4 regions of the Pseudomonas sp. AC211 genome follow, and region 3 is predicted to be linked to each of the others. Evidence: predicted binding sites of a transcription regulator. Region 3 holds the regulator's gene; each other region holds the start of a gene.
The links. The regulator FliA, encoded in region 3, starts transcription of late flagellar genes. The targets are predictions, from matches to a motif close to CTAAAGTTTNNNNNNNNNNNGCCGNTAA.

Region 1: ACZZZP_RS03515 (methyl-accepting chemotaxis protein) is a predicted target of FliA. The motif match lies at 5,887-5,914, and genes of this name have one in related genera.
Region 2: ACZZZP_RS22000 (methyl-accepting chemotaxis protein) is a predicted target of FliA. The motif match lies at 4,857-4,884, and genes of this name have one in related genera.
Region 4: ACZZZP_RS22165 (methyl-accepting chemotaxis protein) is a predicted target of FliA. The motif match lies at 4,183-4,210, and genes of this name have one in related genera.

What each region holds. Positions count from the first base shown of each region.
Region 1 covers NZ_OZ409830.1:721,778-729,379, reverse strand. Annotated here, with positions in the region: gene ACZZZP_RS03550 (thiolase family protein) at 1-573, shown strand, start outside; gene ACZZZP_RS03545 (LysE family translocator) at 727-1,359, opposite strand; gene ACZZZP_RS03540 (2-hydroxyacid dehydrogenase) at 1,430-2,395, shown strand; gene ACZZZP_RS03535 (methyltransferase) at 2,436-3,434, shown strand; yybP-ykoY riboswitch at 3,471-3,604, shown strand; partial or broken gene ACZZZP_RS03530 (TMEM165/GDT1 family protein) at 3,691-4,276, shown strand; gene ACZZZP_RS03525 (ketosteroid isomerase-related protein) at 4,409-4,852, shown strand; gene ACZZZP_RS03520 (M48 family metallopeptidase) at 4,964-5,782, opposite strand; gene ACZZZP_RS03515 (methyl-accepting chemotaxis protein) at 5,957-7,261, shown strand; gene ACZZZP_RS03510 (hypothetical protein) at 7,251-7,526, shown strand; gene ACZZZP_RS03505 (methyl-accepting chemotaxis protein) at 7,483-7,602, shown strand, end outside.
Region 2 covers NZ_OZ409830.1:4,681,089-4,688,690, reverse strand. Annotated here, with positions in the region: gene ACZZZP_RS22020 (calcium-binding protein) at 1-714, shown strand, start outside; gene ACZZZP_RS22015 (hypothetical protein) at 806-1,462, shown strand; gene ACZZZP_RS22010 (phosphate ABC transporter substrate-binding protein) at 1,549-1,953, opposite strand; gene ACZZZP_RS22005 (hypothetical protein) at 1,965-3,122, opposite strand; gene ACZZZP_RS22000 (methyl-accepting chemotaxis protein) at 3,138-4,757, opposite strand; gene ACZZZP_RS21995 (malate synthase G) at 5,029-7,206, opposite strand; gene ACZZZP_RS21990 (N-acetyltransferase family protein) at 7,535-7,602, shown strand, end outside.
Region 3 covers NZ_OZ409830.1:1,497,739-1,505,340, forward strand. Annotated here, with positions in the region: gene flhA (flagellar biosynthesis protein FlhA) at 1-1,523, shown strand, start outside; gene flhF (flagellar biosynthesis protein FlhF) at 1,539-2,870, shown strand; gene fleN (flagellar synthesis regulator FleN) at 2,985-3,815, shown strand; gene fliA (RNA polymerase sigma factor FliA) at 3,812-4,558, shown strand; gene ACZZZP_RS07330 (chemotaxis response regulator CheY) at 4,643-5,017, shown strand; gene ACZZZP_RS07335 (protein phosphatase CheZ) at 5,037-5,825, shown strand; gene ACZZZP_RS07340 (chemotaxis protein CheA) at 5,837-7,602, shown strand, end outside.
Region 4 covers NZ_OZ409830.1:4,722,095-4,729,696, forward strand. Annotated here, with positions in the region: gene gbcB (glycine-betaine demethylase subunit GbcB) at 1-669, opposite strand, end outside; gene gbcA (glycine-betaine demethylase subunit GbcA) at 977-2,287, shown strand; gene ACZZZP_RS22165 (methyl-accepting chemotaxis protein) at 2,497-4,122, opposite strand; partial or broken gene etfB (electron transfer flavoprotein subunit beta) at 4,299-5,080, opposite strand; gene etfA (electron transfer flavoprotein subunit alpha) at 5,070-6,293, opposite strand; gene dgcB (dimethylglycine demethylation protein DgcB) at 6,450-7,602, opposite strand, start outside.

The sequences.
Region 1 (7,602 bases), 780 kb from region 3:
GTCACCGTTACCAGCCGAAAAGGCGAGGTCGTGGTGAAGGATGACGAGCAGCCGCTGAACGCCAATCTGGAAAAAATTCCCGGCCTGAAACCGGCGTTCCGCAAAGACGGCACCATCACCGCCGCCAACGCCAGCTCGATTTCCGACGGTGCCAGCGCGCTGGTGCTGATGACAGCCGAAGAGGCTGCGCGTCGTGGTTTGAAGCCGCTGGCAAAAATCGTCGGTCACGCCACCCAGAGCCAAGACCCCAGCGAATTCACCATCGCGCCCATCGGCGCCATGAGCAATCTGTTCGCCAAAACCGGCTGGAACAAAGACGACGTCGACCTGTTTGAAATCAACGAAGCGTTTGCCATGGTGACCATGCTCGCCATGCGCGAACACGGTCTGGACCACGCCAAGGTCAACGTCTACGGCGGCGCCTGCGCCCAGGGCCACCCGGTGGGTTCGACGGGCTCGCGCATCATCCTCACGCTGATCAACGCGCTGAAAAACACCGGCGGCAAACGCGGTGTGGCGTCGCTGTGCATTGGTGGTGGCGAGGCGACTGCGGTGGCGGTTGAGCTGTTGTAACGCTTCGCCAGAAATGAAAAAGCCCGGCTCTGATGCCTGGCTTTTTTTACGCATTACTATTGTGGGAGCGGCTTTAGCCGCGATGCTTTTCAGGTCAAGGGCATCGCGGCTAATCGGAATGGCGCCCAGCCGCTCCTACAGGGCTTTTGATCATTACGGCATCCGCGCCAACGCCACCTTCACCCCCAACCCCACCAACACCACGCCCATCGCCCGATCAAACCAGTGCCCCATGCGCGAAAACCCGGCGCGCACACGCTCCTGGCTAAACAACCACGCCACCATGCAAAACCACGTAGCCGTCGCGGCGGCCAGGTAAACGCCGTAGCCCGCCTGCACCAGCAACGGCGTGTGCGGGTTAATGACCACGGTAAACAGCGAGAGGAAAAACAGCGTGGCTTTGGGGTTCAAACCATTGGTGACAAAGCCGCTGACAAACGCACTGCGGGCGCTGCGCTGGACCGGTTCAACGGCTTGCTGTTGCTCGTCGCCGGGCTTCGCCGGCTGCGCGCGAAGGGCCTTGATGCCGATGTAAATCAGGTACGCCGCAGCCAGCCATTTCAGCGCACTGAACAGCACAATCGATTGCGACACGATCAGCCCGATGCCCAGCAGCGAATAGGTAACGTGCAGAAAGATTGCACAGCCCACACCGAGTGCGGTCCAGGTGCCGGCGCGTCGCCCATTGGCCACGCTTTCGCGCACCACCACGGCGAAATCCGGGCCGGGGCTGGCCACTGCCAACAGGTGAATCAGGGCAACGGTTAGAAACTCCGTCCAGTACATAAGTGGCGCTCCGCAGTCTGTTAGGCTGGCCACGATACGCCCTCCCCCGACCGCAAAAAAGGTACAGCTGATGACCAGCCGCAGCCGCGCCGTGTTTCTCGATCACGACTCCCTCGACCTCGGCGACCTCGACTTCGCCCCACTGCGCGCCGCCTTCGGCGAGCTGACGCTGCATGCCAGCAGCACGCCCGAGCAAGTGGCCGAACGCGTGCAAAACGCCGAGGTGGTGATCACGAATAAAGTTCCTCTCAGCGCTGAAACGTTCGCCGCTTGCCCGGCGCTGAAATTGGTGTTGGTGGCCGCCACCGGCACCAACAATGTCGACCTCGCTGCCGCCCGTGAACACGGCGTGGTGGTGTGCAACTGCCAGGGTTACGGCACGCCTTCAGTGGCGCAACACACCTTGATGTTGCTGCTGGCCTTAGCGACCCGTTTGCCCGATTACCAACAGGCGATTCGAGAAGGCAAATGGCAGCAGGCCAAGCAGTTTTGTTTGCTGGATTTCCCCATCGTCGAACTGGAAGGTAAAACCCTCGGCCTGCTTGGTCATGGCGAATTGGGCAGCGCGGTGGCGAAGCTGGCCGAGGCGTTTGGCATGCGCGTGTTGCTGGGGCAATTGCCGGGACGGCCGCCCCGTGAAAATCGCCTGCCGCTGGAGCAATTGCTGCCGCAAGTCGACGCATTGACCCTGCACTGCCCGCTCAACGAACACACCCGCAACCTGATAGACGCACCGCAGCTGGCGCTGATGAAACCCAGCGCATTTTTGCTGAACACCGCCCGTGGTGGCCTGGTCAATGAACAAGCATTGGCTGATGCATTGCGCCGGGGTCATCTCGGCGGCGCGGCCACGGATGTGCTGAGCCAGGAACCGCCGAGCGCTGGCAATCCGTTGCTGGCGAACGACATTCCACGGCTGATCGTCACGCCCCACAGCGCGTGGGGAAGCCGCGAAGCGCGCCAGCGCATCGTTGGCCAACTGAGCGAAAACGCCGAGGCATTTTTCCTCGGTGCGCCGAAACGACAGGTCGGCTAAGCTGCCCCGCTTTTTGCCGCCCCCATCCAAGGAGACGCCCATGGACCCGCGAAGCGAAGTGCTGCTGCGTCAGCCCGAACTGTTCACCGGTAACGTGCTGTTGGCGGGTTTGCCGGCTGACGGTTTACTCGGCGAACTGCCTGCTGCACATGGCTGGAGCTGGCATGCCGGCGACCACAACAACCTGAGCGAGCGCTTCGCCCAGCGCTGCCATTTCGGCGTGGCGCCGAGCGATCAGCCCTTTGATGCCGCCGTGGTGTTTCTGCCCAAGTCTCGCGAACTGACCGATTACCTGCTGACGGTGTTGGCGTCGCGCCTGGCCGGTCGCCAGTTGTTTTTGGTGGGTGAAAAACGCGCCGGGATCGAGCGTGCGGCCAAGCAACTGCAACCCTTCGGCAGCCCACGCAAACTCGACAGCGCGCGGCACTGTCAGCTGTGGCAAGTGACGGTGGAAAACGCACCGGCCGCACCGGATTTGAATGCCCTGGCGCAGCGCTACGAGCTGGAGCTGGATGACGGCCCGCTGACCATCCTCAGCTTGCCGGGCGTATTCAGTCACGGCCGTTTGGATCGCGGCACCGCACTGTTTCTGCAGCACCTAGACAAGCTGCCGAGCGGGCACATGCTCGACTTCGGTTGCGGCGCTGGCGTGGTGGGCGCGGTGCTGAAACGGCGTTATCCAGAGAGTTCGGTCACGCTGCTGGATGTCGATGCGTTCGCGGCGGCCAGCAGTCGCTTAACGCTGGCGGCCAATGGCCTTGAGGCGGATGTGATCACCGGCGATGGCATCGATGCCGCGCCGAAAAACCTGATGGCCATTCTGACCAATCCCCCTTTCCACGAAGGCGTGCACACCCATTACCGCGCCACGGAAGAGCTGTTGCGCAAGGCGGTAAAACACCTGGAGCACAAAGGTGAACTGCGCCTGGTGGCCAACAGTTTTCTGAAATATCCGCCGCTCATCGAACAGCATCTGGGCCCGTGCGCCACGCTGGGGGAAGGTCAGGGTTTTCGCGTTTACCGAGCCAAACGGCATTAACTTTGGCTTGCCGCTTACAGCTTCCTCGGGCAGAATCCGCTCCGTCCTAGGGGAGTAGTCTCCCGCAAGCACTGCAATTGCCAGCGCTTCGCCCGGCACGCGTCAACATACTTGCTCCTCAGAGCATGGCGCGTGCGACCCAAGGTCCGCCTAGACGGACCCAGGGGTTTGACAAGACCTATGACACGTAACTCCTTACCCGGGGCGGGAAGAAGTACGTGTCATAGCCGTGTCTACCCGCCCCTGAGGAAGCCTGATGCTTGATTCCCTTCTCGTTCCAACCGGTTATTGTCGCCTTGGCTGAAATTGGCGACAAAACCCAGCTGCTCGCCCTGATTTTGGCGGCGCGGTTCCGTAAACCCTGGCCGATCATTGCCGGCATTGTTGTGGCTACCCTCGCCAACCATGCGGCCGCCGGCGCGGTGGGCGCTTGGGTCAGCGGATTTTTCTCCGATGTGGTTCTGCACTGGATTCTCGCCGTGAGCTTTGCCGCGACCGCGTTGTGGACCCTGGTGCCGGACAAAATCGATGACGACGAAACGACTACGGCCCGTAGCTTTGGCCCATTCCTCACGACTCTGATTGCGTTCTTTCTCGCTGAAATCGGCGATAAAACGCAGATCGCCACCGTCATGCTCGCCGCGCAATATCCCGAGCTGTGGTTGGTGATCATTGGCACAACCGTGGGCATGTTGCTGGCGAACGTGCCGGTGGTATTGGCCGGCAATTTCGCTGCCGACAAACTTCCACTCACCTTGATTCGACGCCTGGCCGCTGGCGCGTTTTTCATCCTCGCAGGCATCGCGATTTACCGAGCACTGCAAGCGAGCGGCATGGCTTAACCCGCACCACTATCTGACGCCAGGTTACTGGCGTTTCGGCCAATGCCGATTCACAGCGGCGCCAGGCAGAGTCCGCTAGGCTTGCTTCTGGTTAAAGGAAGCCCTTCTAGCCCAACTCTGCCGAGCGCCGCTATGTCATTGGATGATATGAAAAGGCTGGTCCGCCACCACATCGACCTGTCATGGAATAAAGGTCGAATCGCCCTCGCTGAACAACTGCACAGCAAAAGCTTTATCTACAAAAGTTCGTTCGTTGGCCGCCCGCTCGACAGCGAAGCCTTTGGGCAGATGGTCGTCGACATCCGCAGCGCCATGCCCGATTTGGTTGTAGTGGTCGAGGAAATGCTGGCCGAAGGCAACAAGGTGTTCACCTGGAGCACCCTGATCGGCACGCTGGAAAAACCCACCCTCGGTTATCCCGCCAGTGACAAAGTGCTGAGCATTTCGGCCATGGCCTGCTGGACGCTGACCTGCGGCGGTGAAATCGAAGAGCTGTGCACCATCTTCGACATGGAAAGCTTCCGCTCACAGCTGGGTTTGGTGACCTGGCCGTTCGCCGAAGTAGCGTTGCCCTGAACCAATACAAAAAACCTGTGGGAGCGGCTTTAGCCGCGATAGGTCAGTCGCCGTTTCTAAGCCTGACCAAGCGCGGCTAACCAATACCGCCAGCCGCTCCCAAGGATTTCATTACTTCGGTTTGGCCTGCTGATACAACGGCTCAACTTTCGGAATCGCCGCCTGCAACGAGGCGATGCGGCTGCTGCTGGCCGGGTGCGTGCTCATGAATTCAGGTGGTGAACCTTCGCTGGCCTGGCTCATTTTCTGCCACAGGGTTACCGCTGCATTGGGGTTGTAACCGGCGCGGGCGGACAGTTCGAGGCCGATAAGGTCAGCTTCGTTTTCGTTCTCGCGGCTGTTGGGCAGCGTCAGGCTGTACTCCACAACCGTGTCGGCCAAGGCCATCGAATCTTCGCCCAGCCCCAGCAATGCGCCGGCCCCTTGCTTGGCGATTTCCATGCCGTAGGCCTTGGACATGGCCTCGCGGCCGTGCTCGCGCAGGGCGTGGGCAATTTCGTGGCCCATGACCGCGGCCAGCTCGTCATCGGTGAGTTTCAGTTGGTCGATCAGGCCGCTGTACACAATGATCTTGCCGCCAGGGCCGCAGTTGGCATTGAGCTCTTCGCTGTCGACCAGGTTCACTTCCCACGCCCACTGCGCCGAATCCGGACGCAGCTTTGGCGCTTGGGCAATCAGCCGTTTGGCCACTGCGTCAACGCGTTTGGCGTTGGCGCTGGTCTTGTCCAGCTGGCCTTTGCCTTTGGCCTCGCTAAGAGTTTGTTGGTACGACTGCGCATACATCTGGTTGACCTCTTGGGTCGACAGCATGCTGAACATGTATTGCTTGCGTCCCACTCCAACAGAGTCGCCGCTGGTGGTGTTGACCGCCTGACAGGCGCTCAGTAGCAGGCCTGCGGCCACTACCGTCAAACGAAAAGAGTGCTTCATACCGGTCCTCCATAAACGGGTTCGTATGCTAGTGCGCCCACCTTTGCAGAACAACCACACTTGCGCTCTGGCAATCGGCCATCTTTGCTACACATGTCCGCCGCTCATGCTTTCGCCGCAGGCGGCCGATACGCCAGGGACAGGTTGCCAACAAAGTCCGATGTGGGGGTGTTCATGCGTTTGAAATCCATCCAGTTCTCCGTGGCCCTGTTGGCCGGTGCCAGCGTGCTGGCTGTCGTGGCCGCGCTGGTGCTGTATTCGCTATTCGCCGGTGCGCGCACCCAGGACATGGTGAAAACCAGCACCCAGTCGTTGCTGGAAGAAATGATTCACCAGCGTCTGACCACACTGGCCCAGGCGCAGGTCAGTCAAATTTTGCGTGAGCTGGAATATCCCTTGGTCATCGCCGCCGGCGTCGCGCAAACCAATGCTCTGGTGGGCGAAACCGACAGCAGCGGCGCGCCGGCGGTGAGCCTGTCGCGGGAAGAGTTACTCAACCTGCTGCACGACGCCCTGCAAAAGAATCCGAAACTGGTAGACGCCTATATCGGCTGGGAGCCTGGCGCGTTTGACGGCAATGACGCCGCCTACGCCGGGCAGACCGCCAAGGGCGCCAGCGACATCGGGCGTTTTATTCCCTGGTGGTACCGCAAAGAGGACGGCAGCCTGACCCTCGACACCCTCGGCCCGGATATCGAAAGCAGCAAGCTGCTGCCCACCGGCGTGCGTGCCGGCGAGTATTACCTCTGCCCGCGCGAAACCAAACGCACCTGCCTGATCGATCCGGCTCCTTACGAAATGGGCGGCAAGATGGTCATGCTCGCCTCGTTCAACGTGCCGATTCTGGCCAAGGGCCAATTCAAAGGCATCGTCGGTGCCGACCTCACCGTCGACTTCATTCAGGAACTGCTTAAAACCGAAGACGCCAAGCTTTACGACGGCGCCGGTGAGCTGGGCCTGATTTCCAACAACGGCCGCATCGTTGCTTACACCAAAGACCCCAGCAAACTCGGCGCGCCAAGCACCGAAGTGCTGCCGGGCATTGGCGACGTAAAATCGCTGCCGCTGGGCCAGGCGACCTTCAGCACCAACAAAGACACCGGCGAGCTGCAATTGCTGATGCCATTCAACATCGCCGAAACCGGCAGCCGCTGGACCCTCGTGCTGCAAGTACCGGAAAAAGCCGTGTATGCCGAACTCAACGCCCTGCACCAGAAACTCAACGACCAACGCCAAACCGACACCCTCGGCATGACCCTGGTGGGCCTGGTGATTGCCGGCATCGGCCTGTTGGTGATCTGGTTCGTCGGCTACGGCATTGCCCGTCCGCTGAAACAGATGGTGGTGATGCTGGACGACATCGCCAAAGGCGACGGCGACCTGACCAAGCGCCTGCAAGTGGACCGCGCCGACGAGTTGGGGCAAATCGCCAACGGCTTCAACACGTTCCTCCAACAAGCTGCAAAACATGATTCGTGATGTGGTGGGCTCGGTGCAGAAAGTCAGCGACTCTTCGGAGAACACCGCCGACATCGCCATCCGCACCAACCAGGGCGTGCAGCGACAAATGACCGAGATCGACCAAGTGGCGACCGCCGTGCACGAGATGACCGCCACCGCCCAGGACGTAGCGCGTAACGCCACTCTGGCAGCCGAGTCTCGCCAATGCCGCCGACCGCTCGGCCAACGAAGGCAAACGCATCGTCAACAACACCTCGCAAGCCATCGCCTCGCTCGCCACTGAAATCGGTCGCGCCGTGGCGGTGGTGCAGAACCTGGCCAAAGACAGCGAAAACATCAACGCCATCCTCACCGCCATT
Region 2 (7,602 bases), 3.2 Mb from region 3:
GCCTACGGCGAAACGGACGGTGAGTTGCTGGGTTTTTATATCGCGGACTCGGGACGGCAAAAAGTCAGTGACATGACGCGCTTCGTTAGCCTCGATCTGTTCCGCCAAGCGGCCAATGTGCCAGGCGCTTACGCCATCTTCACACTCGAACCGCTCAAACTCTGGGATGAAAACATCAACGCGACCGGTAACAGCCAGGACAACGTCCTGGTAGGTAACCGCGGCGACAACGTGCTCACAGGTGGCGCCGGTAACGATGTGCTGGAAGGTCAAGGCGGGAATGATGTGTTGGACGGTGGTGCCGGTGACGACACCCTTGATGGCGGTGCCGGCAGTAATACCTACCTGTTCGGGCGTGGTTATGGCCATGACACCATCACCAGCGAAGCGACGTTTGCGGCGACTGACGCGCAGTACGTTCAGTTTCTTGATGCAGTAGGCGCTAACGATCTTTGGTTCAGCAGAGCGGCAAATAACCTGGACGTGAGCATTATCGGCACGCATGACACGCTGACTATTTCCGATTGGTTCGTTGATCCGAGTAAACAGAACACTTCGTTTCAGACCTCGACAGGCGATGCGTTGACGGCCGCCAAGGTCAATCGCCTGATCGAAGCCATGGCCGCATTCGCGCCGCCGAGTTCGGCAAGCAGCAGCCTGCCGCCCAATTACCAGGCGGCGTTGGAGCCTGTGTTGGCAGCGAGCTGGGGCTAGGGGGTTGCTTGGAGGCGAAGCCTGCACCCGGCTTTTTGCAAGCGCCGAGTGCAGGGTTCGTTAGCAAGCTGGGTCCTTCGAAATGGGTAGCGTGACTACACCGCAGCGGGCTTGGCATCTGAGCAAGCCCGCTTTTTTAACGAACCTTGGATTTCCCATGATTAACGCATTCAGCATCGAAGCGCGCTCTTTCAACATTCTGAACGCGGGTGTGGCGAGCCATAATTTTTGGGTGTTGAAAAACGCCGCCGGGGAAAAAATTGCCGAGTTGCATGGCTTGGCCACTGATAGAGCCTCGGGAAGACCGCTACCGGTCGGCACCACCAAACAGCATTCGCTGCGGGCCTGGAGTTTCGTTGAGCCCGATTGGGTGGCGGCCATCGGCGTCGACAACAGCTCGCCGGCATTCAAGAGGAGCAATCTGTATTTGCCCGGACAACGTCAGAAGGTGTTGTTTCAAGGCGCTGCGCAGGAGGCGTATGCACGCTGGCAGGCAGCAGGGCGAGCGTTGGCGGTGATCAATGAACTGGATCTGGATTACCCGCCGTTCGGTGTCGCCGTGTTCGGTAAAACGGTGAATAGCAATTCGATGTTTCGCACGTTCAGGAAACTGATGGGACTGCCGCATTACTATTTTTCCGGCCTGTTGCAGCCGGGTATCAGTAACGATGTGCTGCCGCGCGAGGTGATCGAGCGGCTTAAATATTCAGCGTCGGCACCCAGCGAAATGGCGTCACTTGTGCAGTGAGGCTATGAAGCCCAGCGGCGTTCCGCAGATTTGCCCCATAAAAAAACCGCCCAATCAGGCGGTTTTTTTATGCGGTGACGCGGTGCTTACGGCAGGGTGAACAGCACTTTCACCTTGTCGGTCACGGCAGCCTTGTCGACATAGCCGATGGCGTCCGCTTCGGCGCCCACTTTGGCGACAACGGCAGCGTCATCGGCAACGCTTGGCAGCGGTTGGCCTTTGCCAGTGAACACCAAGCCCGACCAGTACGACTTCAGCTGCGACTCGTTTTTGCTGGCGACGCTGCTGTAGAACTTGTCTTTGGTGGGGTTCCATTCTTTCTGGTCGACGCCTTTGAGCGACTTGTCTTTACCCAGAAAAATGTTGGCCACGTCTGATTGGCTCGGGTTGGCACTGGCGCCAGCATTGACGATCACCGCCACTTCGGCGTGAGCCAGGGTGGCAGCGGCCATCAGGGTGCTGGCATAGAGAGCGCGAATTGCAAACTTCATGGGGGCTCTCCTTAGAATACGAAGTCAACGCCGACGCTGATGATGTCGCCGTCGAAGTTGCGCGAAGGCGTGCCCGCCAGGCCGTTGGTCGCTGAATAGACCGCGTGGTTGTAGCTCTCTTGGGCGTTTTCGACGAACACGCCGCCGTAGCCGCCGGTGGTGTCCACGCGCTTGTATTCGCTTTTGACGATCACGGTCGGGGTCACGTTGTAGTTCAGGCCGTAGGTCCAGGAAGTCTGGCGACCCTCGTCTTCGTCCAACTGGGCGTAAGTGACGTGGGCCAGGAAGTCGCCGAAACGGCGGCCGCCCATCAGGTAGAACGCGTCGGTGCTGCCGGCGTCATCGGCTTCGATGATGCGGCTGGTCCACTCGTTGGCGGTGATCCAGGTGCCGTCGTCGTACTGGTAGCCCACGGAAGTGAATTTGCCCTTCTGCTGGTCCAGCTGATTAAGCGGGATGGTGATACGTGTGCGGAACGGCGTGGTAACCCGGCCGGTGATGTCGGCGTCGATATCGGCTTCGGTGTAGCCGATGCGCACGGTGCCGAAGTCATTAGTGGCGAGGCTGACGTTGGCGGCGAAAATTTTCTTGTAGTCGATGTCGTAGAGGTCATCGGCGGCGAAAATGTTGCGGTTGACCGCCTGGCCACCCGCAACCTGGAAGCTTACCGAGCCAAAGGAAAGCGGCAGGGTGTAAACGGCATCCGCACCTTCGTAGTTGCTGACCTGAACTTGGCTGTACACCTCGTCTGGCAGACGCAGCCAGGGGTAGGTGAAGCCGACGTCGAGGGTTTCCGAGTACATGTACACCGGGCTGCGCAGACGACCGGCACGCAGCATCAGGCCGTCGGTGGCTTGCCACGACAAATAGGCCCATTCCAGGTTGGCTTTCCAGTTGTCTTGCTCGGGCTTGAGCGTTGCCTGCACGGTGACGCCGACGGTGTCGGTGAGGCCGTACTGGAACTGGCCGCCGAGCTTGGACAGTTGGTCGCCGCGCCAGGAGTCGTTGGTCTGGCCGTTCACGCCGTAGCTGCGGCCATCGTCTTCACCACCCAGGTGGGTAATGCCGGCGGTGCCGAAACCGTTAAAGCGATATTCGCCTTGGTCCAAGGCAAACGCCGGTGTGCTCGCAAGGCAGGCTGCGAGGGTGAATACTCGAAGTTGGGTCATTCTGGTGCTCTCGTGTTAAACGCGGAATTGGGCCGTAGCGGCGCGCAAATGGTCCCCGGTGCTGACCAACTGCTCGCCAAGGCGTGCGGTCGCATCGGCCCCGTGTGTGGTTGCTTGCGTATCCCTCTGCAACACTTCTGTGTCTTTTTGAATGGAGTTGGAAAGGCCGATCTGCTCCTGGGTGAACTGGGCGATGCCGGCATTCAACTCGTCAATCTGGCGAACAGCCTGGGCGATAGCGTCCAGGGTTTCGGTGGCAGCCACCGAGCGTTCGATACTGGCCTGGGCTTTCTGGCCGTTCTGCGTCATTACGTTCAGCACGCCATTGGCGCTGTTTTGCAGGCGCTGAATAATGTTCTGGATTTCAGCCGTGCTGGCTGCGGTCTTCTGCGCCAGGTTGCGCACTTCGTCTGCCACTACGGCAAAGCCGCGACCTTGCTCGCCCGCCCGCGCGGCTTCAATAGCGGCGTTCAGGGCCAATAGGTTGGTTTGCTCGGCAATGCTGCGAATGACCGTGAGCACCGAGCCCACCTGCTGGGTTTCTTCTTCCAATTGCTCCATGGCCTGAACCGAGCCCATGACGCTACTGCCCAGGTCGCTGATGCTGGAGGACAGGCTGCCGATGTTCTGGCGCGCGCTTTCGGCTTGTTTCGACGCCGCGCCCGCCTCGTGGGAGGCCTGTTGCGAACGCTGCGCCACTTCCTGAATGCTGCCGGTCATGGTGGCAATGTCGCGGCTGATGGAGTCGGTGTGACCCTGCTGCGAGCGGGCGTTTTCTTCGGCGCCCTGGGTTAGCCGGTACAGCTCCTTGGACATATCGCCCAGTGGGCTGGCAGCATTGACGATCTGGCGGATGGTGCCTTGCAGCTTGTCGAGGAAACCGTTGAACAGTTTGATCATCACGCCGATTTCGTCGTTCGTTTCCACCGTCACGCGGCGGGTGAGATCGCCGTCGCCGCTGGCAATGGCTTTCAACGAGTCGATCACGCCATGGATGTTGCTCATGACACTGCGAATGACCATCACCGAACCGATGCTGACCAGCAAAATGAGCGCGATGCTCAGGCCGTAACCGACGCGAGTGGTGGTGGCATTGTCAGTGCGGGTTTGCGCCAGGCTGGTCTGGAAATCGTCATAGGCGTGGGCGCGAAACTGCTCGCCGGCTTTCTGCGCCAGTTGCAGGTCGTTGGCCATGCGGTCGAGGTTGGCGCGCAGGTCTTCAAAGGCTGTGCCCTTGAGCAGTTGTTCGGTGGCCGAGAAGGCGTTGTCGGCATAGCTCTTTACGGCGGCGGTCCAGGCACGTAACTCATCGCGTCGTTGCGGCTGATCGTTCACCAACGTCTGCAGGGCTTGCTGCTTGACGTTGATTTCGTCGATCACTTTGCGAGCGTCGTTGAGCGTTTCCATTTCGCCGGCCGCAACGGCGCTGTTGAGCAGGCCGGGGATACGGGAAAACTGGAAGATCACCGCGTCGGCGTTTTCCAGTGTCGGGTAGCTCTGTTTTTCCAGCGCGACGAGGCGGGTGTCGTTATTGCTCAGTTGAATGCCGGTGTAGACCACGAAGAGCAGCAGGCCGATAAGCGCCACGGCGGGCGGCAGGGAAAGCTTCAACGTCAGCGGCATATTTTTGAACATGGACTTGTTTCCAGACTGCGGCAGAGGAAAAGTTTCCAAATGAAACTAATTATCTTTTATTGGTCACCAGCTGACCATTGTATAGGTCGCGGTACATTTTTATCGGCATTTAGCTGGGCGGCTTAAGTTTTCCGTATGCCCGCTGGTCTGGTTGTCTGTAGGGCTTTTCCGGGACGGGTGGAGGGCCAGGTGCCATCAGGCAGCTATCGCCGAGGAATACCCATAAAAAAACGCCCCGAAGGGCGTTTTTTTTGTGCCGCTGTCGAGTGAGTTACAGGCCGTTTTTGGCTTTGAATTCACGACGACGACGGTGCAGAACCGGCTCGGTGTAGCCGTTCGGTTGCTTGGCGCCTTCGATCACCAATTCCAGGGCAGCCTGGAAAGCGATGTTGTCGTCGAAGTTCGGAGCGAGCGGACGGTACAGCGGGTCGTTGGCGTTCTGACGGTCAACCACCGGCGCCATGCGCTTGAGGCTGGCCACAATCTGCTCTTCGCTGGCGATGCCATGACGCAGCCAGTTGGCGAGCAATTGGCTGGAAATACGCAGGGTGGCGCGGTCTTCCATCAGGCCAACGTCGTTGATGTCCGGCACTTTCGAGCAGCCGACGCCTTGGTCGATCCAGCGTACGACGTAACCCAGAATGCCCTGCGAGTTGTTGTCCAGTTCGTTCTGGATTTCGTCTGCAGACCAGTTGGTGTTAGCCGCCAGCGGGATGGTCAGGATGTCGTCAATCGAGGCACGCTCGCGCTTGGCCAGTTCGGCCTGACGGGCGAACACGTCAACCTTGTGGTAGTGCAGCGCGTGCAATGCAGCGGCGGTCGGCGACGGCACCCAAGCGGTGTTGGCGCCGGCCAGTGGGTGAGCGATTTTCTGCTCAAGCATGCCGGCCATCAGGTCGGGCATGGCCCACATACCTTTACCGATCTGGGCGCGACCTTGCAGGCCGGTGGCCAGGCCGATATCGACGTTCCAGTTCTCGTAGGCGGCAATCCACTTCTCGGCTTTCATGGCGGCCTTGCGCACAACCGGGCCGGCTTCCATGGAGGTGTGGATTTCGTCACCGGTGCGGTCGAGGAAGCCGGTGTTGATGAACACCACGCGCTCGCTGGCGGCTTTGATACACGCCTTGAGGTTGACGGTGGTGCGGCGCTCTTCGTCCATGATGCCGACTTTCAGGGTGTTGCGTGGCAAGCCCAGAACGTCTTCGACGCGGGTGAAGATTTCGCTGGTGAAGGCGACTTCTTCCGGGCCGTGCATTTTTGGCTTAACGATGTACACCGAGCCGGTACGGGTGTTCTTGCGGCTGGTGTTGCCGTTGAGGTTGTGCACCGCGATCAGGCTGGTGAACAGTGCATCCTGGATGCCTTCCGGAATTTCGTTGCCTTGGGCATCGAGAATGGCCGGGTTGGTCATCAGGTGGCCGACGTTACGCACGAACAACAGGCTGCGACCGTGCAGGGTCAACTCGCTGCCGTCCGCTTTGGTGTAGACGCGGTCGGGGTTCATGGTGCGGGTGAAGGTGGTGCCGCCCTTGGCCACTTCTTCGGCCAGGTCGCCCTTCATCAGGCCGAGCCAGTTGCGGTAGATGACGGTTTTGTCGTCTGCATCCACGGCGGCTACGGAGTCTTCGCAGTCCATGATGGTGGTCAGCGCCGCTTCCATCAGCACGTCTTTCACGCCGGCCGCGTCGGTCTGGCCGATGGGGCTGGACGCGTCGATCTGAATTTCAAAGTGCAGGCCGTTGTGCTTGAGCAGCACGGCTACGGGTGCATTGGCCGGGCCTTGGAAACCGATCAGTTGCGCATCGTCGCGCAGGCCGGTGTTGCTGCCGCCTTTGAGGCCGACCACCAGTTTGCCGTCGACGATTTTGTAGGCGGTGGAATCAACGTGCGAGCCGGCAGCCAGCGGCGCGGCGTCGTCTAGGAAAGCGCGGGCGAAGGCAATTACCTTGTCACCGCGAACCTTGTTGTAACCCTTGCCTTTCTCGGCGCCGCCTTCTTCGCTGATCGCGTCGGTGCCATACAGGGCATCGTAGAGCGATCCCCAGCGGGCATTGGAGGCGTTGAGGGCGAAACGCGCGTTCATCACCGGCACTACCAGCTGCGGGCCGGCCATGTGGGCGATTTCTTCGTCGACGTTTTGGGTAGTGGCTTGGAAATCTGCGACTTCTGGCAGCAGGTAACCAATGTCTTGCAGGAAGGCTTTGTAAGCCACGGCGTCATGCGCCTGACCAGCACGTGCCTGGTGCCAGGCGTCGATCTTGGCCTGCAACTCATCACGTTTGGCGAGTAGTGCGTGGTTCTTCGGTGCGAGGTCATTGATGACGCTCTCTGCACCTTTCCAGAACTGCTCGGCAGAAATCCCGGTGCCGGGAATAGCTTCGTTGTTTACGAAGTCGAACAGGACTTTGGCGACCTGCAGGCCACCGACTTGAACGCGCTCAGTCATTACTTGCCTCTCTGCTCAGCTCTTAGCTGTACTCAATAGCTCACTGCGGATAGCCCTGTACGGACCCGGCGTTGGCCGTCTTGTAGTCCGAGGCGCGGCATACTACATCATGATCGGTGGAAAATCAGCGGGCATGCGTCGAACTGCGACCAGCTATGGCCTCGGCAGTCACAACGGGGGCGCGGATGTTCTCAAAAAAAAGCGCTTTTGTTCCACAAAAATCTTCGTTTCGTACACGATTTTGTAGTGTTACTACCTTTTTCGCCTTGCTCGACAGCGCTCGTAGGCTTTTGCCTATACTCGCGCAAGCCCTTTAGGAGCGCCATGTATGCCCGTTCACGCCGTCCAAACCCGCGACCTTGACGACCTCGCCTCGTTGTTCGCCGGTTATCTTGA
Region 3 (7,602 bases):
ACGGTGCGAGCAAGTTCGTACGCGGTGACGCCGTTGCCGGTCTGCTGATTCTGTTTATCAACCTGATCGGTGGCATGGCCATCGGTATCGTCCAGCACGACCTGAGTTTTGGCGACGCCGGCCGCATCTACACCTTGCTGACTATCGGTGACGGTCTGGTGGCGCAGATTCCATCGCTGCTGCTGTCTACCGCCGCGGCGATCATGGTGACCCGTGTTTCCAGCTCGGAAGACATGGGCCAGCAAGTTACCCGGCAAATGTTCGCCTCACCGAAAGCCTTGGGCGTGGCGGCGGGCCTGATCATCGCCATGGGCCTGGTGCCCGGCATGCCGCATTTCTCGTTCCTCAGCTTCGGCCTGGTTGCCGCTGCCGGCGCGTACTGGATCGCCAACAAGCAACGCAAAGAGAAAGTTGCCGAAGTGGCCGAGGTTCAGCGTCAACAAGAGCTGCTGCCGGCTCAGCGCGCGCAAGAAGTTAAAGAGCTCGGCTGGGACGACGTAACGCCAGTGGACATGGTGGGCCTGGAAGTGGGTTATCGCCTGATTCCGCTGGTGGACCGTAACCAGGGTGGGCAGTTGCTGGCGCGGATCAAAGGCGTGCGCAAAAAGCTCTCACAAGAGATGGGCTTCCTCATGCCCTCGGTGCACATCCGCGACAACCTCGATTTGCAGCCCAACGCCTACCGTTTGACGCTCATGGGCGTAAGCCTGGCCGAAGCGGAGATTTACCCGGATCGCGAATTGGCGATCAATCCTGGCCAGGTGTTCGGCACGCTCAACGGCGTGGCCGCCAAAGATCCGGCGTTCGGCCTGGAAGCGGTGTGGATCGACCAGTTCCAGCGCGATCAGGCGCAGTCGTTGGGCTACACCGTGGTGGACGCCAGCACCGTGGTCGCCACGCACCTGAACCAGGTGCTGCACAAACATGCCCATGAATTGCTCGGCCACGAGGAAGTGCAGCAACTGCTGCAGCTGCTGGCCAAGGGCTCGCCGAAACTGGCGGAAGAACTGGTTCCGGGCGTGGTGTCGCTGTCGACTCTGCTCAAGGTCCTGCAATCGTTGCTGCAAGAGCAGGTACCGGTGCGGGATATCCGTTCCATTGCCGAAGCCATCAGCAACGTGAAGAGTCAAGATCCCGCCGCCATGGTGGCCGCAGTTCGCGTCGCGCTGTCGCGCTCAATCGTCCAAGGCATTGTGGGACTAGAGCCGGAGCTGCCTGTGATCACCTTGGAACCCAGGTTGGAACAGATATTGCTAAATAGCCTACAGAAGGCCGGTCAAGGCTCCGAGGATGGCATTCTTTTGGAGCCGAGCATGGCCGAGAAGCTGCAGCGTTCCCTGGTGGACGCCGCGCAACGCCAGGAAATGCTCGGTAAGCCAGCGATTCTGCTGGTAGCCGGTCCGGTTCGGGCGATGCTCTCGCGGTTCGCACGGTTGGCAGTACCGACCATGCACGTGTTGGCGTACCAGGAAATCCCAGACAACAAGCAGGTCACCATCGTTGCCACGGTGGGTCAGAACTGAACTGAGGCTTAGGTCATGCAAGTTAAACGCTTTTTCGCCGCCGATATGCGTCAAGTCATGAAGTTGGTTCGCGATGAGCTGGGCGCCGATGCGTCCATCATCGGCACGCGCCGTGTCGCCGGAGGCGTGGAACTGACCGCGGCCCTGGACTACCAGGCGCCGGTGATGCCTGCCCGCCAGCCGAACCCTGAGCTTGAGAACGAGCTGCGTCGCACGCAGTCGATGCTGGTGTCGGCGCAAGCCGATCTGGCCACCCGTGTGGCCGGCGAAAAAATGAAAGACGGCCAGTTGTTCGCCAACGAATCCATCGTGGCGCCAGAATTGCCGGCCTCGTTCGTTCGCCCAGAGCGGCCAAAACCGGCTGCCGCGCCTGCGCCAGAACCTGCGAAGGCGGTGGCAACCGACCAGCGCAGCCTTGATGCCATGCGTTTCGAATTGAACGGCCTGCGCGAGCTGATTGAAGTGCAACTGGGCTCGATGGCCTGGGGTCAGATGCAAAGTCGCCGTCCGCAACAGGCTGCGCTGTGGCGTCGTCTGCAACGCATGGGCTTGCCGGCAGAATTGTCGCGCGTGCTGCTGGAGCGGGTGTCTGCAGTGTCCGAGCAACGTCAGGCCTGGCGCATGATTCTCGCCCACCTGGCCCACGCCATCAAAACGCCAAAAGTCGAGCCGCTGGAAGAGGGCGGTGTGATCGCGCTGGTTGGCCCGGCTGGTATGGGTAAAACCACTACACTGGCAAAAATGGCGGCGCGTTATGTTTTGAAATACGGCGCGCAACACGTGGCGCTGGTGAGCATGGACAGCTACCGCATCGGTGCTCAGGAACAGCTGAAAACCTTGGGCCGCATTCTTAATGTGTCGGTGACGCAAGTGGATCCCGGCACCTCGTTGACCCAAGCGCTGGAGCCATTGGCGCGCAAACGTGTGGTGCTGATCGATACCGCCGGCTTGCCGGGCAATGATCCGGCGCTGCACATGCAGTTGGAAACCTTGGCGGGTCGTGGGGTCAAATCGAAAAATTATCTGGTTCTGGCCGCTACCAGCCAGAGCCAAGTGCTCAAGGCGGCCTACCATAGCTATAAGCGTTGCGGTCTGACTGGCTGTATTCTTACCAAGGCCGATGAAGCGACCAGTTTGGGCGAGGTTTTAAGTCTGGCTATAAGCCAGCATCTACCGGTAGCCTATCTGGCAGACGGTCCGCGCATTCCAGATGATCTGCATGTTCCACGCAGTCATCAGTTGGTGAGTCGCGCCGTGAGTTTGCAGGCGCCTCAGGAGCCCAGTGAAGACGCCATGGCCGACATGTTCGCCGGGCTGTACCAGAACCCGGCGCGTCGCGCAGGCTGATTCGCTGTAGAGCAAGGCAGTAACGAAATTTAGTCGTTCAGGTGGGCCCGGTGCCGGGCCTGAACGTAATCAGCCAAGTGGCCTCAGTCGAGCTAGACAAGGTGTGTAGATAACATGGGTATGCATCCCGTACAGGTGATCGCGGTGACTGGCGGCAAGGGTGGCGTCGGCAAGACCAATGTATCGGTCAATCTTTCCCTGGCCCTGGCTGACCTCGGTCGGCGTGTGATGCTGATGGACGCCGACCTCGGCTTGGCCAACGTCGACGTGCTGTTGGGCCTGTCGGCCAAGCGCACCCTGGCCGACGTCATCAGTGGCGAATGCGAGCTGCGCGACGTGCTGCTGCAAGGGCCGGGCGGCATCCGCATCGTGCCGGCAGCCTCCGGCACGCAAAGCATGGTGCAGCTCACGCCCATGCAACACGCTGGCCTGATTCAGGCGTTCAGCGACATCAGTGACAACCTCGACGTATTGGTGATCGACACCGCCGCCGGTATCGGCGATGCGGTGGTGAGTTTTGTGCGCGCGGCCCAGGAAGTGATTGTGGTGGTGTGCGATGAGCCCACTTCCATCACCGACGCCTACGCCCTGATCAAACTGCTGAACCGCGACCACGGCATGAGCCGTTTCCGCGTACTCGCCAATATGGCGCACAGCCCACAGGAAGGTCGCAACCTCTTTGCTAAGCTGACCAAAGTGACTGATCGTTTCCTCGACGTCGCCTTGCAATACGTCGGCGCTGTGCCTTACGACGAGTCGGTACGCAAGGCGGTACAGAAGCAACGCGCAGTTTATGAGGCCTTCCCTCGCTCCAAGTGCGCGCTGGCATTCAAGGCCATCGCGCAGAAGGTCGACACCTGGCCGTTACCAGCCAATCCGCGTGGGCACTTGGAGTTCTTCGTGGAGCGTCTGGTCCAGCAACCGCTTGCTGATACGGCCGTATGACATCAGGCAATGGGCTCCGTATGTATAGCAAGGCACAGGCGCAGGACTCCCAGCACCAGTTGATCGAGCGTTACGCGCCTCTGGTCAAACGCATCGCCTACCACTTGCTGGCACGTTTGCCGGCAAGCGTGCAGGTGGAAGATCTGATCCAGGCCGGCATGATCGGTCTGCTTGAAGCGTCAAAGAAATACGACTCCAGCAAAGGCGCCAGTTTTGAAACTTTCGCCGGCATTCGCATACGTGGATCTATGCTGGATGAGGTACGCAAGGGCGATTGGGCACCGCGTTCGGTGCACCGCAACAGTCGCATGGTCAGTGACGCAATCCGAAAAATTGAAGCCCGAACGGGTAGAGACGCTAAAGATCAAGAAGTTGCGGCCGAACTCCAATTGAGTCTCGAGGATTACTACGGCATTCTTGGCGACACTTTGGGCAGCCGCTTGTTCAGTTTCGACGACCTTCTTCAGGACGGCGAGCACACAGGTCTGCGTGAAGACGCTGGCATTACCCACTTCGAGCCTTCGCGCGATCTGGAAGATGAACGCTTCCAATCGGCATTGGCGGCGGCCATCTCTGGACTGCCTGAACGTGAACAGTTGGTGTTGTCGCTGTATTACGACGAAGAACTGAATCTCAAGGAAATTGGCGAAGTGCTGGGGGTCAGCGAATCGCGGGTCAGCCAGTTGCATAGCCAGTGTGCCGCTCGTTTGCGTGCACGCTTGAGCGAGTGGCGCGCTAGCTGAGCGGCACTGCCAGTTTCTCGATTCAACGCGCATCCAGGTGCTGGGTGCGTTTAGGACTGTACGGAGGTCGACTTGGACAAAAACATGAAAATCCTCATCGTTGACGACTTCTCAACGATGCGACGGATCATCAAGAACCTCTTGCGTGACTTGGGATTCACCAACACCGCTGAGGCTGATGACGGAACCACCGCTTTACCCATGCTGCAAAGCGGCAGCTTCGACTTTCTCGTCACTGACTGGAACATGCCGGGTATGACCGGTATCGACCTGTTGCGTGCGGTTCGCGCCGATGACCGTCTCAAGCACCTGCCGGTGCTGATGGTGACCGCCGAGGCCAAGCGCGATCAGATTATCGAAGCGGCGCAGGCCGGGGTGAATGGCTACGTAGTGAAGCCGTTCACAGCTCAAGTGCTGAAAGAGAAGATCGAAAAAATCTTCGAGCGTGTTAACGGCTGATCCCGGCCGTGGGGGCAATATGGCGCACGACGATCTACCCATGGGCGACCTTGAGTCGTCCCTAAAATCCAATGCCCGCGAGCTCGTTGATAGCCTTGAGAAAGGTAATTTTGGCGAAGCGGTGCAGCTCATTCATGAGCTCAACAAAGTGCGTGATCGTGGTCTTTACCACGAAGTGGGAAAACTGACGCGTGAGCTGCACAACGCCATCGTCAACTTCCAGCTTGACCCACGCGTTCCACATGCCAAGGAAGTGTCGCAAATCACCGACGCCACCGAACGCCTGAACTATGTCGTGACGATGACCGAGAAAGCGGCCAATCGCACCATGGATCTGGTGGAGCAGAGTGCGCCGCTGGTTAACGACCTCAACGATGAAGCCACTGCGCTGGGCGCCGACTGGGGTCGCTTTATGCGCCGCGAGTTGGGTGCCGAAGCTTTCCGCGAATTGGCCAAACGCATCGAACTGTTTCTCGCCCGAAGCGAACGTGACAGCAGCAAATTGTCGGGGCACCTCAACGACATTCTGCTCGCCCAGGATTACCAGGACCTCACCGGTCAGGTGATCAAGCGCGTTACGCAACTGGTTACCGAAGTGGAAAGCAACCTGCTGAAACTGGTGCTTATGGCCAGCCAAGTGGACCGTTTCGCAGGTATCGAGCACGACCATGCCGTGCTGCGCGCCGAGCAAGAACAACAAAAAGAGCCTTCTCATGGTGAAGGTCCGCAGATTCATGCCGATAAGCGTGAAGACGTCGCTTCCAATCAGGACGACGTGGACGATCTGCTATCAAGCTTGGGATTCTAGGGAGCACACAGATGAGCTTCGGCGCCGATGAAGAAATCCTCCAGGACTTCCTGGTAGAGGCCGGCGAAATTCTTGAGCAGTTATCGGAACAATTGGTCGAGCTGGAAAGCCGCCCGGATGATTCCAATCTGCTCAATGCGATTTTCCGCGGATTCCACACCGTCAAAGGTGGCGCCGGCTTCCTCCAGCTCAATGAGCTGGTGGAGTGCTGCCACATTGCCGAGAACGTGTTCGACATCCTGCGCAAGGGTGAACGGCGCGTTGACTCGGAGTTGATGGACGTCGTTCTCGAAGCTCTTGATGCCGTCAACGGCATGTTTTCTGAAGTGCGCGAACGCACCACGCCGACACCGGCTACGCCAGAGCTGTTGGCGGCGCTGGCGCGTTTGGCCGAGCCGCAGAGCGCCGCAGAATTGGCCGCTGCGACTGCCGAACCAGAGGCTGAACCCGAACCCGACGTTGCCGAGGCGCCTGCTGCGGCAGAAGCCTCTGGCGATATCACCGACAGCGAATTCGAGCAACTGCTCGATGCCCTGCACGACGAGCCCAAAGCGCCCGTAGCAGCCGCCAGCGGCGATGAAATTACCGACGACGAATTCGAATCGCTGCTCGACCAGTTGCACGGCAAGGGCCAGTTCGCTGCTGCCCCGGCCGCGCCCGCTGCGCCGGTCAGCGTGCCGCCTGCCAGTGCGGCCCCGGCTGCTGCCGGTGGTGGCGATGAAATTACCGATGACGAATTTGAAGCGCTGCTGGACCAGTTGCATGGCAAAGGCAAATTCGTTGAACCCGTCGCTGAACCGCAAACACCCGCCGCGCCAGTAGCAGCGGCAACGCCTGCCGCGAGTGGCGCGGGTGACAACATCACCGACGATGAATTCGAGGCCTTGCTGGATCAACTGCACGGCCAAGGCAAATTCGTAGAACCCGCTGCCCAGGCGCCAGTGCCGGCCGCCGCCGCGCCGGCGAAAGCCGCTGCACCTGCGCCCAAGCCTGCCGCGAAAGCCGAGCCGGCCAAACCTGCCGCCCCGGCTAAACCTGCCGCTGCGCCGGCCCCTGCGCCCGCTGCTGCCGCCGCTGATAAAGCCGGCCCGGCTGCCGAAGCGGAAACCACCGTGCGCGTCGACACCGCGCGGTTGGACGAAATCATGAACATGGTCGGCGAGTTGGTGCTGGTGCGTAACCGTCTGGTGCGCCTGGGGCTTAACAGCGGCGACGAGAACATGTCCAAGGCCGTATCCAACCTCGACGTGGTCACGGCGGATCTGCAAACCGCGGTGATGAAAACCCGCATGCAGCCAATCAAGAAAGTGTTCGGGCGCTTCCCACGTCTGGTTCGCGATCTGGCCCGTAGCCTTAAGAAAGAAATCAACCTGGAGTTGGTCGGTGAAGAAACCGACCTCGACAAAAACCTGGTTGAGGCACTGGCCGACCCGTTGGTTCACTTGGTGCGCAACTCGGTGGACCACGGTATCGAGTCGCCGGAAAAACGCGAAGCCGCCGGCAAAAGCCGCGGCGGCAAAATCGTGCTGTCGGCGCAGCAAGAGGGTGACCACATCCTGCTGTCGATTTCGGACGACGGCAACGGCATGGACCCCGACGTCTTGCGCGCCAAAGCGGTGGAGAAGGGCGTGCTCGACAAAGACGCCGCCGACCGCCTCAGCGAAGCCGAATGCTACAACCTGATTTTCGCCCCGGGCTTTTCGACCAAAACCGAGATTTCCGACGTGTCCGGCCGTGGCGTGGGCATGGACGTGGTGAAAACCAAGATTTCCCAGCT
Region 4 (7,602 bases), 3.2 Mb from region 3:
GCAGAAAATTTCACGCTCACGAAAATCCGGGGCAATCAGTTCCAGCATCGGCTGGTTGAGGTAGCCGCGATAGCCAGCCCACGGCTCACCTTCGCCATGCTTTTCACAAATGATGTGCAAACCGAAATTACGCACACGCGAGGCCATGTGGTCGAGCTCGCGGCGGTAGATCACGTCGCGCGGCGAACGGGCGCTGTGGACGAAGACCATGTCGACATTGGCGTTGGTGTCGAAGAACCAGCGCGCCATCGACATCACTGGCGTAATGCCCACGCCGCCGCTGAGGTAGAGCACTTTGTCGTTGGGGTAATCCATGGCGTTGAACAGGCCGACCGGGCCATGCACGGGGAGTTCGTCGCCTTCTTTCAGGTTGTCGTGCAGCCAGTTCGACACCTTGCCGCCCGGCACGCGCTTGATGGTCAGCGAGAAGCTGTACGGCACCGATGGCGAGCTGGAGATGGTGTACGAACGCATGATCGGCTGGCCGTCGATTTCAAGTTCCAGGGTGACGAACTGCCCCGGCTTGAAGAAGAACATGATCGGCTGGTCGGCCATAAAGCAGAAGGTGCGCACGTCCCAGGTTTCCTGGATCACTTTGACGCAACGCACCAGGTGACGGCCGTTGGCCCAGGTCTGGGTGTTGACCGGATTGAGGAAAGTGTTGGACATGTTCGCTCCCGCTGACGCTTAGGGTTGCCTGGGTCTTGTGCCCGGGACTATGGCGCCGATTGTGGGCATGCGCCTAGTGGCTCACTTACCTATCTGCGACATCGGCATGCTCACCGCGACCAGCCCCCAACCATCGGGGCTGGCGCGTCGGAAACGGATTCGGCCGTGTCGTCCATGGATAAGGCCATCAACGCGCCCGACTCCACACTCCACCTCAATCTAGAGCGCGTCACACAAGCGCCTTGCGTGAACACCAACCGCCAATTTTCGCTGCGCGCACACCGCGATCAGCCATGAGGACAGAGCCATGGATACCACCACCCTGAGTTTGGGCGACCCGCTGGAGCCGGCACGCAAGGCCACCGCCGAAATGCTGCAAAACCGCGAGCGCACCTATTCGCTGCCGCAGCCGTTTTACAGCGACGAGCGCCTGTTCGATATCGATATGCAGGAGATTTTCCACAAGGAATGGTTGATCGCCGGCATGACCTGCGAGATCCCGGCCAAGGGCAATTACCTGACTTTCCAATTGGGCAAAAACCCGATCGTGGTGATTCGCGGCGCCGACGGCGTGGTCAATGCGTTCCACAACGTATGCCGCCACCGTGGCTCGCGCCTGTGTACCGGCGAGAAAGGCAAAGTCGCCAAGCTGGTGTGCCCGTACCACCAGTGGACCTACGAACTCGACGGCCGCCTGCTGTATGCGGGCACCGAAATGGGCGACGACTTCGACATGAAGAAATTCGGCCTCAAGCCGGTGCATGTGAAAGTCGCGGGCGGCTACATCTTCGTGTCGCTGGCCGAGAACCCGCCGGCCATTGATGAATTCCTTTCCACCCTGGCTCATTACATGGAGCCCTACGACATGGAGAACACCAAGGTGGCGGTGCAAACCACCTTGATGGAAAAAGCCAACTGGAAGCTGGTGATCGAAAACAACCGCGAGTGCTACCACTGCAACGGCTCGCACCCTGAGCTGCTGAAAACCTTGCTGGAATGGGACGACGTCACCGACCCGCGCGCCGACCAGGCCTTCAAAGACCACGTCGCCGCTTCCGCTGCCGCCTGGGACGCCGAAAAAATTCCATACGCCCACGCCAGCTTCGGCCTGCGTAACCGCATCGTGCGGATGCCGCTGCTCAAGGGCACCGTGTCGATGACCCTGGACGGCAAACAAGGCTGCAACAAATTGATGGGCCGCATCAAAAACCCCGACCTGGGCTCCATGCGCATCCTGCATTTGCCGCACTCGTGGAACCACTGCATGGGCGACCACATCATCGTGTTTACCGTGTGGCCGATCAGCGCCCAGGAAACCATGGTCACCACCAAGTGGATCGTGCACAAAGACGCCGTTGAAGGCGTGGACTACGACCCGGTGCGCATGCGCCAAGTGTGGGACGCCACCAACGACCAGGACCGTCGCCTGGCCGAAGAAAACCAGCGCGGCATCAACTCCACCGCTTATCAGCCGGGGCCGTATTCGAAGACGTATGAATTTGGCGTGGTGAATTTTATCGACTGGTATAGCGAGCGGTTGCTGAGCAATTTGGGGCTGCGCCGGCGCCGTATTTGTATGGGATCAAGACCCAGTGATGGCCCCAGCCCTCACCCCTAGCTCCTAGCCCCTCTCCCCGTAAACGGGCGAGGGGAACCGATCACCTAACTCGCGGCCTGCTCGGTCAGTCCCCCTCTCCCGTCTGCGGGGAGAGGGCGGGGGTGAGGGCCGGCGCAACGGCTCGAGGATCGCGGCTAAAGCCGCTCCCACAGGTTTTGCAATTTCTGTGGAGCGGCTTTAGCCGCGATGCTTGTCGCCTTAACGCCGATTCACACCCTGAACTTCGCCACCATCCCATTCAACCCCACCGCCAGCCGCGACAACTCCTGGCTGGCCGCCGCCGTTTGATTCGCCCCCGCTGAGGACTGCAACGACAAATCGCGAATGTTGGTCAGGTTGCGGTCAACTTCCCGCGCCACCTGCGCTTGTTCTTCCGAGGCGCTGGCGATTACCAGGTTGCGTTCGTTGATGGCCGAAATGGCCACGGCGATTTCGTCCAACGCGCTACCGGCTCCGCGCGCTACATCGAGCGTGCTGCGCGCGCGCTGGTTGCTGTTCTGCATGGCATTAACGGCCTGATCGGCGCCGTTGCGAATGCCGCCAACCATTTGTTCGATTTCCTGGGTGGACTGTTGCGTGCGGTGCGCCAAGGCGCGCACTTCATCGGCCACCACGGCAAAGCCACGCCCGGCTTCACCGGCGCGCGCGGCTTCAATGGCGGCGTTCAGGGCCAGCAGGTTGGTCTGCTCGGCAATAGAGCGGATCACGTCGAGCACCTGGCTGATGTCGCGCACCTTGCCTGCCAATTGCAGTACCTGGTCGGCGGAGGTGGTGACATCGTCGGCCAGGCTGGAAATCGAGTTCACCGTTTCCAGCACCTGCTCGCGACCACGCTGGGTGGTGCGGTCGGATTCGCGCGAGGCTTCGGAGGTAATAACGGCGTTGCGCGCGACTTCTTCCACGGCCGTGGTCATCTCGTTGACGGCAGTGGCGGCTTGTTCAATTTCGTCGTTTTGCTGATGCAGGCCGCGCGTGGAATTCTCAGTCACAGCGCTCAGCTCTTCGGAAGCAGAAGCCAGCTGGCTGGATGAGTCGGCGATGCCCTGAATGGTGTTGCGCAGGTTTTGCTGCATGGTGCGCAAGGCGCCGAGCAGGCGGGCGGGTTCGTCCGAACCTTCTACCTCGATGCGCTCGGTGAGGTCGCCACCCGCCACCGTTTCCGCCACGCCCAAGGCGCGGGTCAACGGTTGAACGATGCTGCGCGTCAGAAGTATGGCCAGCACGACGGTGGCCAGAGCGGCAAAGACCAAAGTGATAACGACCCACGTGCGCGCGCTGGAAAATGTGGCGCTGGCTTCGTCCGCGGCTTTGTTGGCGCCTTGGGTGTTGTATTCGCCAAGGGCGCGCAGGGCTTTGGCCATGGCGTCGCCTTGCACGCTCATTTCGCCGCTGACGATGCGCACCGCGTCGTCAATATTGTTCTGCCGCGACAATTCCACCACCCGGCCTTGCTCACGCAAATAACCGCTCTGCGCCGTTTTGAACGTTTCATACAAACCCTGCTCATCGCCGCCATCGAGCAAGGCTTCATAGCGCGCCTGCGCGGCGAGCATGTCGGTTTTCATCTGCTCGGCACGGGCTTCGTTGTCTTTGATTGCCTGAGGATCGCGCACCAGCAGCATCCGCAAGGTCAGGGTTCGCAAGCGCAAGGCGCTTTCGCTCATGGTGTTCAGCGCCAGCACGCTCGGCAGCCAGGACTGGTCCACTTCCGCAGACTGCTCACGCATGCTGCTCATTTGCAGCAAGGCAAACCCGCCAAGAAAGAACATCACCAGAGCGATGAGGCCAAAGGAGAGTGAAGCGCGGGGGGTTATGTTCATCGAGCGAAGCGTCATAAAAAGCATCCTTCAGGTACCAGAAACAAAAGCGATAAGCCCTGCTTACCAACTAGCCGAGTATCGGCAGCGCATCTAATAGCCTTAAGCGGAGCGGCCCAAAAAAAAAGCCCAAGTCATTGAAGAACTTGGGCTTTTTCTGATCCTTCCAACCGTAACCATTTGTAAAATCGAACTCAGCGGATAACGCCTTCCTCCAGCAGCAGCTTGAATATGGCTTCGGCGCCTTCCTCTGGACTGACATCCTTGATGACCTGGCCTCCCCCGCCTGCTGCCTTGGCCGTTGCCGCTTTCATGCGCTCGGCACCGGTTTTGGCTTTGATCACTTTCAGCCGTTTGGGCCGCGGCCGTGCCGGTTGAAAGGTGGCGCTGGCGAGCAAGTCATCATCGAGCACTTCCACTTCATCGGCGCTCAAGGTGCCGCGACGGGCTGGGCCGAAGGCGCTTTGCCGGGCGACCGGGGCGGCGTTGTCGACGCTGGCAAGAAACGGCAGGCGCACTTGCAGGCGCCGGCGTTGACCGCGAGGCAGCGCTTGCAGCACCTGCGCTACACCGTTTTCAACCTTCTCCACTTCGGCCAGGCCCACCACCAAGGGCCAGCCCAATTGCTCGGCCAGCAGGTACGGCAACATGCCCGAACCTTCGCCGGTTTCGGCCTGGCTGCCTGTGAGTACCAGTTGCGCCTTGCTGCCTTTGAGGAAGTCGAGCAGCACGGGCAGCGCGTCGGCGCCGTCCGGCTGTTGCAGCACGCTGAGTTCGTTCAGGCCCATGCCCAAGTAGGCGCGCAAGGCGTCTTGCTGGGCGTCGCCGGCGTGCAGCACGCGCAGCTGTTCGCCGGCCAAGCGCAAGCCAAGCTCGACGGCACGGGAATCCTGCTCGGCGCGCGGCGGGCGCGGCCGGAGGTGGGGTGGGCGCCGATGGACACCAGGCACAACACTGAGAGTGGCTTAGGCTGCATCGCGATTGCCTCCGGCGCGGTGCGCGGCCATGCGTTCGATTAGGGCGGCAAGAATGGCCGCCGAGTCGCCGATGACGGACAGGTCGGCGCGTTTGATCATGTCGCAGCCAGCGTCCAGGTTGACCGCCACCACTTTGTCGCAGGCGCCGATGCCTTGCAGGTGTTGGATGGCGCCGGAAATACCGACAGCCAGGTACACCCGCGCCGTCACCCAGGTGCCGGTCGCGCCGACTTGGCGGTTGCGTGCCATATGGCCGTCGTCGACCGCCACGCGTGAAGCGCCTTCGGTGGCGCCGAGGGCGACGGCGGTGCGGTGGAACAGGTCCCAGTCTTTAACGCCGTTGCCGCCGGACAGAATGAATTCCGCCTCGGCCATCGGCGTGGCGGCGGGGTCGACTGCCACGGCGCCGAGGTCTTCGATACGCGGCAGGCAACGGGCGACGTCGTGCTCAAGCGTAATGACCTGCGCTTCGTGACGGGTTTCGCTGACCGGCTCGGCGCATTCGCTGGCGGCCAGAATCAGTCGGGCGAGCGGGCGTTGCAGGTCTTGCTGGCCGGCACCGGCGCGGCCGATGCACTGCGCGTCAGTCACTTGCCACACGCGCGTAGCCGGACGTTCGCCCAACTGCGCCGCCAGGCGACGCCCCAGCTCGCCGCCGCCGGTACGGCTGTCGGGCAGCAGCCAATGACGCGGCTGGAATTGCCGCTCAATGGCGGTGAGGGCTTGCACCTGTTGTTCGGGGGCGTAGCCGCTGTAAAGCGAGCCGTCGAGGTGCAGCAGGCGATCGACGCCAGCGGTGTCGAAACTGTTTTCTTTGTGCTCGCCAAATACCACGGCCAACACGGCGCCTGCGCTGCCGGCGAGCTTGTGGGCCAGGCCTAGAAGGTCGCGGTCGTGGGCGGTCAGGCGGCCGCCGACCATGTCGGGCACCACGACGATGTAAAAGCTCGGCGCCGGCACCGTGTGCAACGGCAGTTGCACCACGGCGCTCTGGCTGGAGCGCTTGGTGGTGCCGCCCTGCTGCACGCCGCTGCGGTCGATGCGCTTGATGCCGTTGGGGCCGATAAAGCCGACCGCATGCGGGTTCTTGCGGATGACGCCGTTGGGGCCCATCCAACTGGTTTCGCTGCGCTGCAAGGTGGCGTGCAACGGGTGCAGGCGGTTGCGTGCGATGCGCTCGGCGTGGGGGTTGCGGCGGATGAGGTCAGACATGGGCGGTGCTCCGGCGGGCGGGAAAGAGCCCAAGGCCCCTCACCCCCAGCCCCTCTCCCGCAAGCGGGCGAGGGGAGTTAATTCGCGCGCGATTCGTCCCCTCGCCCCCCTGGGGGAGAGGGCTAGGGTGAGGGGGTAGCAGCAAACAAAGATCCATCATTCCACTCCCTCCGCCACGCGCTTAACCGCCACCACGGGCGCCTCCACCAACACCTCCGCCACCAGCTCGGCGATGTCTTTGATCTGCGGCCGGGGCTCGACCACACCTTCCAGCATCGCGGTGCATTGCGGGCAACCCACGGCTACCAATTCGGCGCCGGTTTCTTTGATGTCGACCATGCGCATGTCCGGAATCCGCTGCTTGCCCGGAATGTCGGTAATCGGCGCGCCGCCACCGCCGCCGCAGCAGCGTGAGCGAAAACCCGAGCGTTGCATTTCTTTCACTTCAATACCCAGGGCGCGCAGCACGTCGCGTGGCGCTTCATATTCGCCGTTGTAGCGGCCGAGGTAGCACGGGTCGTGATAGGTCACGGAGCCGCCTTTGTGCTGGCCAAGGTTGAGTTTTTTCGCGGCGATCAGTTCGGCGATAAAGGTGCTGTGGTGCAGCACTTGGTAGTGGCCGCCGAGCGCGCCGTATTCGTTTTTCAGCACATGGAAACTGTGCGGGTCGCAGCTGACGATGCGTTTGAAGCTGTATTTCTCCAGGGTGGCGATGTTGCGTTTGGCCAGGCTCTGGAAGGTGGCTTCGTCGCCCAGGCGCCGGGCCACGTCGCCGCTGTCGCGCTCTTCCAGGCCGAGCACGGCGAAGTCGACATTGGCGGCCTTCAGCACTTTCACGAACGCGCGCAGGGTGCGTTGGTTGCGCATATCGAAGGCGCCGTCGCCGACCCAGAACAGCACGTCGGCGGTGTGTTTTTCGCTGAGCAGGTTGAGGTTCAAATCCGCCGCCCAGTTCAGCCGGCCGCCGGGGTTGAAGCCGCCGGGGTTGTCGGTGGCGATCAGGTTGTCGAGCACTTCGGCGCCCTTGTTCGGCGTGGCGCCTTTTTCCAGCGTGAGGTGGCGGCGCATGTCGACGATGGCATCGACGTGCTCGATCATCATCGGGCATTCCTCCACGCACGCGCGGCAGGTAGTGCACGACCACAACGTTTCGGCATCGACCAGGCCGTTGACGATGGGTTGATGCGGGCCGCCTGCATGTTCGCCCACCGGTTTGCCTGGGTATGGGCTGCCCGCAAACTTGGCATCGGTGCCGCCGGCCAGGCCGACGACCATGTCTTGAATAAGTTTTTTCGGATTCAGCGGTTGC